DNA from 2 places in the Parapedomonas caeni genome. Region 1 is predicted to be linked to the other one. Evidence: riboswitches for the same ligand, from Rfam matches in the RefSeq annotation. Region 1 holds a riboswitch; the other holds the start of a gene.
What was found. A riboswitch is a leader RNA that binds a small molecule or an ion and turns the genes downstream of it on or off. The one in region 1 is predicted to bind cobalamin.
Positions count from the first base shown of each region.

Region 2: linked by a shared signal. The riboswitch ahead of metE (5-methyltetrahydropteroyltriglutamate--homocysteine S-methyltransferase) and the one ahead of ABU113_RS06660 (TonB-dependent receptor plug domain-containing protein) in region 1 are both predicted to bind cobalamin.

Region 1 covers NZ_JBEUDS010000007.1:29,765-34,179, reverse strand. Annotated here, with positions in the region: gene ABU113_RS06665 (ABC transporter substrate-binding protein) at 1-791, opposite strand, end outside; gene ABU113_RS06660 (TonB-dependent receptor plug domain-containing protein) at 791-2,725, opposite strand; cobalamin riboswitch at 2,862-3,121, opposite strand; gene ABU113_RS06655 (Bax inhibitor-1/YccA family protein) at 3,230-3,952, opposite strand; gene ABU113_RS06650 (ABC transporter permease) at 4,062-4,415, opposite strand, start outside.
Region 2 covers NZ_JBEUDS010000024.1:41,439-45,853, forward strand. Annotated here, with positions in the region: gene metE (5-methyltetrahydropteroyltriglutamate--homocysteine S-methyltransferase) at 1-2,116, opposite strand, end outside; cobalamin riboswitch at 2,426-2,647, opposite strand; gene ABU113_RS14130 (acyl-CoA thioesterase) at 2,895-3,287, shown strand; gene ABU113_RS14135 (MmgE/PrpD family protein) at 3,568-4,415, shown strand, end outside.

The sequences.
Region 1 (4,415 bases):
AACGGCGCCGGATAGGGCGCGATGGTCAGCCGGCCAGCCAAGCGATCCAGCACCGGATGGGCCAGCAGGCCGGTCCGCTGGAAGGGCTCACCGAGGGTGCCCCCGCCTGCCAGCACCAGCCGCGGCGGGTCGGCGACCAGCCGTTCCAGCGGGATGACGCCCCAGTGCTCGACGCCATAGCGCGCCGCCACGTTGTCGAAGCCGGCGAGCGCCAGCAGGGCGTCGGGCAGACTGCCCTTGCCGGGAGAAAAGCCGCCAGGCTGGAACACCACGGTGGGTATCGGCGGCACGCCGCGCGCCTGTTGGCGCGCCGCCGCCATCGCCGCCTCGATCCGGCGGGCCAGCGCCTCGCCGCGCGCCGGATGACCGACGGCGGCGGCAACGTCACGCACCTGATCGATGCTTTCCGCCAGCGTCTCCGGCACCTTGAACAGCGCGGTGCGGATGCCCAGGCGGGCCAGCGCCGCCCGGGTGCCGGGCTGGCTGTGCTGGCTGGTGAGCACGAGATCGGGCTTGCGGGCGATCACCTCCTCGGCCGTCTCGTAGGTGAACGGCAGGGTGCGCGCGACGCCCGAGATGGTGGAACCGCCCGGCTCACGCGCATAATGGCTGAGGGCCGCGATCTGCCCGCGATCGGCGACGTGGACGAGAATGGTATCGAGGCAGGGGTTGAGCGAGACGATACGGGCCGGCGGCGGCGCCGATCCGGCCGCGGCGCCACTGGCGACAACCAGCGATACCGCGCCCAGCACCGCGACCGTCAGGCCACGTATCGTCCCGCCCGCTCGCATCAGAAGTTCAGCTCGACGCCGGCGAAGCCACCGATGCCGATGGAGCCATAGCCAGCGGCGGTCTGACGGCGAACGTCGAACAGGTTGTCCACCCGCCCGAACAGCCCGAACACATCGTTGACGCGGTAACGCGCCCGCAGGTCGACCACCGTATAGGCGGCCAGCCGGGTGGTGTTGGCGGCATTGTCGAAGCTCGCCGAGACATGCTGCACCGCCAGTGTCGCGGTGAGTGCCTGCCACGGCATGACGTCGAGCGCCACATTGGCGACGTGCCTGGGCCGACGCGCCAGCACGTTGCCGAGATTGGCCGACCCCGCCGAGCGGTTCTCGGTATCGGTGTAGGTGTAGTTGGCGTTGATCGCCACCTGCTTCACCGGCTGGGCGACCAGGGTCAGCTCGACGCCCTTGGCGCGCGATCGCGCGATATTGTCGTAAAAGCCATAGGGGTGGGTGTCGCACAGCGGGTTGGTGCTGCCCCAGCAGGAGAAGAAGTCGATCTGGTTGCGCGTCCTGCGACCGAACACCGTCGCGCCGACCCGCAGTTTGCCCTCGACAAGCGCCTGCTCGATCCCGGCATCCCAGCCCTTGGCGGTCTCGGGACGCAGCGCCGCGTTGCCGTAATCGCTGTAGAGCTGATAGAGGCTCGGCGCCTTGAAGCCCTCGCCATAGGTCGCCCGCAGGATGGTGTTGCCCTGATTGGGGGTGTAGGCGGCGGTGAGGCGCACGGTGGTCGCGTCCCCGAAGCGCGACTGGTCATCGTAGCGGACGCCCGCCGTCAACGACAGGCCGGCCACCGGCTTGGCCTGGACCTCCGCGTACAGGCTGTCCATGCGCACGTCGGCTTTGTCGGCGCTGTAGCTCGATTCGGTGTCGAACTTCGACTTCTCGGTCTCGGCGCCGAACACCAGCGTATAACCCTCGGTGATCCGTGCCGTGCCCTGATATTCGACGCGCACCACCGAACCGTCAGCGCGATACGTCCGGGGGCTGGCCTGCGCCGGGTCGTAATTGTCGCGGCTGGTGTCGGTGTAGCTCACCGCCAGGCGATTGCCGAGGCGGCCGTCCAGCAGGTCCAGATTGAGGCCGGCATAGAACACCGCGTCGCGGCTTTTGCCGTATTCGTCGGTATCGGCGAAGCTGTAGCTCGGCGCCGGGTAACCGTCGAACTCGACGCGCGCATCGGCAAGCCAGCCACGCAGATCGAGGCTCAGCGTCTCGCTGGGCTTCAGCCGCAGCTTGGCATGCACCGTGGTGTTGCGATAGCCATCGCGCTCGCTGTTGCCGTCGGCGGCGTCGGCCGAGGAAATGCCATCGGTGCGGAAATGCCCCGCCCCCACCGCGTAATCGACGAAGGTGGTGCTGCCCGACACGCGCGCGGCAACGTCCACGGTGTCCCGCGCGCCGACCTCGACACTGGCCCGCCCGCCCAGCGGGCCGTCACCACGCTCGGTGATGATGTTGACGACACCGCCCATCGCCTGGCTGCCCCAGATGGTCGATTGCGGGCCGCGCAGCACCTCGATGCGTTCGATCCCGTGCAGCGTCAGCGTGCCGAAGTTGACGCCGGCGCCGGTCGCGGTGGGGTCGTTGAGGCGCACGCCATCCACCAGCACCAGCGTCTGGTCGGTCTCGGCGCCCCGGATGCGCAGCGCGGTCGCCGAGCCCAGGTTGCCGTTGCTGCTGACGCTGACACCCGCCGTGCGCGCCAGCAGGTCGGCCAGCAGGACCGACTGGCTGGCCTCGATCTCCGCCTGTTCGAGCACGGTGACGGACGTGCCAACGTCCATCAGCGGCTGGCCGAGGCGGCTGGCCGTGACGATGACGGTGGTCGGGTCGGCCGCCTCGTCGGCATGGGCGGCCAGCGGCAGACAGGTGATGCCGGCGAGCGGCAGGATGGCAAGGCCTGCCAGCGGCAGGGTGATACGATCGGTCATGTGTCCTCCATTGGACGAACGGATCCACAGGCCGGAACGACATGATGAGAGGAGAAATACCCCCGCCCTTACGCGACCCGACCCAACGGCGTCGCCTCACGGGAGAACCCGCTCGTTCGGCACACCCCGACCGGACGATGGACGACCGCGGCAGGCAGGTCTCCTGGCTTGCGGGTCAGTGCCTGATGGCCCGATCCTGGACCATCCCCCTGACGGGGAGCGTGTCGCCTTCCCGAACCGAGGTTCAGTGGCCTGTGACACGCGGGCTCGCCGCTCACAGTTGCGGGGACAGCTTCGGCCTTGCTGACGGCACACGCCACGAGGGACGTGCGACGCCGGGCTCCCGAATTCCCTTTTCATCCCCCTCGCGGGGGAACCTGTCGCAGTCGGGGTGGGTAGAGAGGCCGGGCGGCCAAGTCAAGCCGACCAGGCAGCAAGGGCGGACAGACAACAAGGCCCGGCGCAATGGCCGGGCCTCGGGTTTGTCCGTTGTGTCCGCCGCGACTACTCGCGATTGCCGAGGAAGCGCAGCAGGAACAGGAACAGGTTGATGAAGTCGAGGTAGAGCGCCAGCGCGCCGGACACCGACTTCTTGGCAGTGACCTCGTAGCCGTCGCCCTCGTAATACATTTCCTTGATCTTCTGGGTGTCGTAGGCGGTCAAGCCGGCGAACAGCAGCACGCCGGCAGCGCTGATGACGAACTCCAGGCCGCTCGACTTCAGGAAGATGTTGATCAGGCTGGCAACCAGCAGGCCGACCACGCCCATGATCAGGAAGGTGCCCCAGGCCGAGAGATCCTTCTTGGTGGTGTAGCCGTAAAGGCTGAGCGCGCCGAAGGCGGTCGCGGTCACGAAGAAGGTCTTGGCGATGGAGGCGCCGGTATAGACAAGGAAGATGCTGCCCAGCGACAGGCCCATGGCGCCGGCGTAGAGCCAGTACACCGCTTGCGCCGTCGACGCCGACATGGCGTGCAGGCGGACACTGAAGAACAGCACGATGGCCAGCGGCGCGAACAGCGCCACCCACTTGAACGGGGTGAAGAACACGAACTGCTGCAACGCCGGCACGCTGGCGACGAGCAACGCGACCATGCCGGTCAGCAGGACGCCGGAGGCCATGTAGTTGTACACGCCCAGCATGTACTTGCGCAGGCCAACGTCGATGTCGGCCCGGGCCATCCCGCCGGTCTGGGCGGTGGCGAAACGCGGGTCGATCTGGTTCACCATCAGGTTCTCCCTCACAATCTCAAGTCCGCAAAATGCGGACGCCAACAATATTGGCGTACCAGAGCCATCTTTCAAGGCTGTTAAGAGACGTTCGCAGCGCTTTCCCTGCTCAGGCGGCGCGCAGCACCTGATTGGGCCTGACACCCAGCACGCTCCAGGTGCCCGCCAGGCCGATGATCAGGGTGAACACGGCACCGGCGATCACCGTCAGCACCGGCGGCAGCACCGCCCACTGCCAGCCCAGCTCCAGCACGCGGGTGACCACGAACCAGCCGCCAGTGAGCCCGAGACCTAGCGCCACGACGCCGGTCACCAGCCCGAGCACGGCATACTCCAGCGCCAGACTGGCGAGAATCTGCGGCCGCGTCGCCCCCAGCAGCTTGAGCAGCACCGAGTCATAGGTCTTGGCCTGACGGCCGGCGGCGATGGCACCGATCAGCACCAGCACACCGGCGACGATGGT
Region 2 (4,415 bases), on a different contig from region 1:
TGGGGTACTGATAGGTCACAAAGGCATCCAGAAGTTCCATCTTTGAGCGTGCGGTCTCGATGGAAATCACATCGGCATCCATGGCGCTGATCGCGCCGATGATGTCGTTGAACTCGGAATAGCACATATGGGTGTGAATCTGGGTTTCCGGCCGGACGCCGGAGGCGGTGATGCGGAAACATGCGACCGCCCAGTCGAGATAGCCTTGCCAGTCACGGCGTCGCAAGGGCAGGCCCTCGCGCAGGGCGGCCTCGTCGATCTGGATGATCGCGGCGCCAGCGGCTTCCAGGTCAGTCACTTCATCGCGCATGGCGAGCGCGATCTGGCGGCAGGTCATCGCGCGCGGTTGATCGTCACGCACGAATGACCATTGCAGGATCGTCACCGGTCCTGTCAGCATACCCTTTACCGGACGTTGGGTGAGGCTCTGGGCGTACCGCCACCAGTCGATGGTAATCGGTCCGGGTCGCCTGACATCGCCGTAGATGATTGGCGGCCGGACGCAGCGCGAGCCATAGCTTTGCACCCAGCCCTGACGAGTAAACGCGAACCCGGAAAGCTGTTCGCCAAAATACTGCACCATGTCGTTGCGCTCGAATTCGCCATGCACCAGCACGTCGAGTCCGATTTCCTCCTGCCAGCGGATCGCCCGCTCGGTTTCCGCCCTCAGGAACTCCGTGTAGCCGGCATCGTCCAGCTCGCCCTTTCCGTGCGCGGCCCGGGCGTTGCGTACCTCCGCGGTCTGCGGGAAAGAGCCGATCGTGGTGGTCGGAAGTGGTGGCAGATCCAGGATCGACCGCTGAAGTTTGATGCGGTCTGAAAAGGCGACAGCACGTTTTGCATAGTCGGGGGTAGTCTGCATCAGGCGATCGCGGACCAGCCGGTTGTTGGTCAGCGAGGACATGCGGCGACCGGCGATAGAATCCGCATTGGCGGCCAGCTCGGCGGCGATGATGTAGCGCCCCTCGGACAGGCCGAGGCTGAGCACGGACAACTCTTCCAGTTTCTGCACAGCGAACGCCAGCCAGTCCTTCACGTTCGCATCGAGCTTTGTTTCGAGCGAAAGGTCGATCGGTGTGTGCAGCAGCGAGCAGGAAGGAGCGATCTGTATATCGCCGCGGCGTCTCGCCATGGGTTCGTAGCGGTCGAGCAACGCCGTCAAATCCGCCTTCCAGACGTTGCGGCCATCGATCACGCCAAGCGACAGTACAAGATCATGCCGTGCGTTCGCCAGCACGGCGTCGAGCTGCTCAGGCGCACGGACAAGATCGATATGAAGGCCGGCGACCGGCAGTGATAGCGCGGTTTCGAGGTTGTCGCCCAGGGTGCCGAAATAGGTCGTCAGCATCAGCTTGATGCCATCTACAGACGTCAGGTCGGCATAGGCCTGGCGGAACGCGGTGCGTGCGTCGTCGTCGAGATCAAGGACGAGCGCCGGCTCGTCGATCTGAACCCAATCCGCGCCTGCCGCGCGCAGGCGGGTCAGTAGCTCGATATAGACCGGCAGGAGTTCGGATAGCAGTGACAGCGGCTTGACGCTGTCATGCGCTGATTTGGCGAGTAACAGCCAGGTGACAGGGCCGAGAATCACTGGCCGGGTATGGTGCCCCAGGGCGCGGGCTTCGCGGAAATGGTCCACGGGCTTGGTGCTGCTCAGCGTGAAACGCTGACCTGGCGACACCTCCGGTACCATGTAGTGATAATTGGTGTCGAACCACTTGGTCATTTCCTGTGCCGGCACGTCTCCAGATGCCCCGTGGCCGAGATCGCGCCCATGGCAGCAGCCAGAGTGCTGCTGTTGCGTGTGTGTGCCGCGCGCCATCGCAAAGTAGACATCAAGTGAGTCCGGCTCACCCAGCGGGCGGTAAATTTCGGGGATGGCACCCACCATGACGCTGGTGTCCAGAACCTGATCGTAGAGCGAAAAATCATTGCTGGGGATGATGTGTACGCCGGCGGCTTTCTGGCGGTCCCAGTTGGCGGCGCGTAGCTGGGCGGCGCTATCCAGCAGCTGGGCCTGATCGAGGGTGCCAGCCCAGTAGGCCTCCAGGGCAGACTTGAGTTCTCGGCGGTGGCCGATACGGGGAAATCCAAGATTAGCGGCGACAACAGACATAAAATCTCCTTCGGCACTGCCGTTGGCGTGCCGTTCAAGAAATGACAAAGGGAAGGGAGGTGAGGCGCGCCGTGTCAGGCCATTGTGTCAGGACAAGGCGCGCCACCGCATTCGATACGCCTCGACATTGATGGCGACCGGACAGCTGGTGGAACGCAGTGCGGAAAATGACATCGACCTATCACCTGATTGCCGGGCGGGGAGGTCGAGCCGTGGGCGCGCGAACGAAATTCACATCCGCATCGCCGGAGGGATGGGAGGGACGAGCGTTGTTTTCGCGCGGTCCACCGGAGGCACCCCCGTCCGAGGAACGTTATCGCGTCGCAGGCAGGTCTCCTGGCTCACGGGTCGTCACGTCGGTTCCAGCCTTCCCGGCGCCCTCGGTCGCCAGTGACATGAAAATCGGAACCGCCGCTCGCCGCTCACAGTTGCGGGGGCAGCGCCGGAATCCGTCCTGCGAGGACGTCACCGGCTTCCCGTCTTAGCCCCTTCGCCAGTTCGGCGTCGGGGAACCTCGACGCATCACTACAAGCATGACGCGCGGGCGGCGTCAAGAAGAATATAAAGAATTCTTTATGCGATTGGCGGTTGCAGGGGTGACGCTGGACGCCTGTGCGGAGCGGTGATGGTAGCGGCGCGAGTGTGGCATGGCTGCCGGGACTGCAGACTTCGCGGTCTTCGCAGTTTTACGGGGGCGCCATGCACGCTGTTCGCCGTTTCAGTCATTTCGCGTCCGCAGTCCGCGTGGTTGATTCGTTCAATCAAAGGAGGTTTTACCATGACAGACTCCCCGGACATCGCCAGCGTGCCTGAAACGCGTCTTTGCGACATGGTATTCCCCGAGCAGGCCAATCATTATGGCACCTTGTTTGGCGGCGCGGCGCTTAATCTGATGGGCAAGGCCGCGTTCATCGCCGCCAGCCGGCATGCCCGGGCGCCCGTCGTCATGGCCTCGGCAGACAAGGTTACCTTCCATCATCCGGTGGTAGTCGGCCAGCTGGTGGAATGTCATGCCTGGGTTTCGCGTTCCGGGTGCTCGTCGATGACCGTCGAGGTATCGGTGATTTGCGAGACGCTGGCCAGTGGCGATCGTTCGCCGGCGATGCAGGGCCGGTTCGAGATGGTGCGGGTCGACGGACAGGGGCGTCCCTGTCCGATCATTCGTCGCTGACCACGGCGGCACCACGATGGTGGCAGCAGCTTCGCAGACTTCGCCGATTTGCAGGATCAACGCGCCGGATATTCGCTGTTTCAGCCATGTTCTCGCTGGATGCGGATCTCCATAACAGCGGCATGTTTGCGAATGCCTCTCTTCCTGGTCTCCATCTGCCGACGCGCATGACGATGATTGCTGCCGCGACGGCTCACCGCACTGACGGCGGCGCATGCAAGCCGGCGTGCGATGGCCCTGCATATTCCCAACTCTCTCTGCTGACGAAAGATGAACCCTCATGAAGTTGCATGATGTCCGTACCTACAAGTCCGCGGAGCTGCTGGCCCGCGAGGATCAGCTGGCCTGGAAGCTGGCTGCGGTCGCCACCGACCCCGTTGCTGTCGACGCGGATGTCGCCGAGATGATCGGCAATCGCATTATCGACAACGCGGCGGTCGCCGTCGCGTCCCTGGCACGCCGGCCGATCCGTTCGGCACGGGCCCAGGCGCTCGCACATCGGGTCAACGGTCGATCCACCAATCTCGGCGCGCTGCTGCTGGGATTGGGTGACGATGTGCGTGTGTCCCCGGAATGGGCGGCGTGGGCCAACGGTGTGGCAGTGCGGGAACTGGACTTTCATGATACCTTCCTGGCTGCCGACTACAGCCACCCCGGCGACAATATTCCGCCAATTCTGGCCGTGGCTCAGGCCAAGGGCCTTGATGGAAAGGCGCTGATCCGGGGTATTGCCGCCGGCTATGAGTTGCATGTGAATCTGGTGAAGGGCATCTGCCTGCATGAGTACAAGATCGACCACATCGCCCATCTGGGGCCGTCGGCGGCCGGCGGTATCGCGGCCGCGCTGAACCTGCCCACCGAAATTGCCTATCAGGCGATTCAGCAGGCGCTTCACATCACCACCACCACGCGCCAGTCACGCAAGGGCGAGATATCGTCCTGGAAGGCTTATGCGCCAGCCTTTGCCGGCAAGATGGCCATTGAAGCGGTCGACCGCGCCATGCGTGGCGAAGGGGCGCCATCGCCGGCCTATGAGGGCGAGGACGGTTTCATCGCCTGGTTGCTCGGCGGTCCGACGGCGCGCTATCAGGTCCCGCTGCCCGCCAAAGGTGAGTCCAAAAGGGCGAT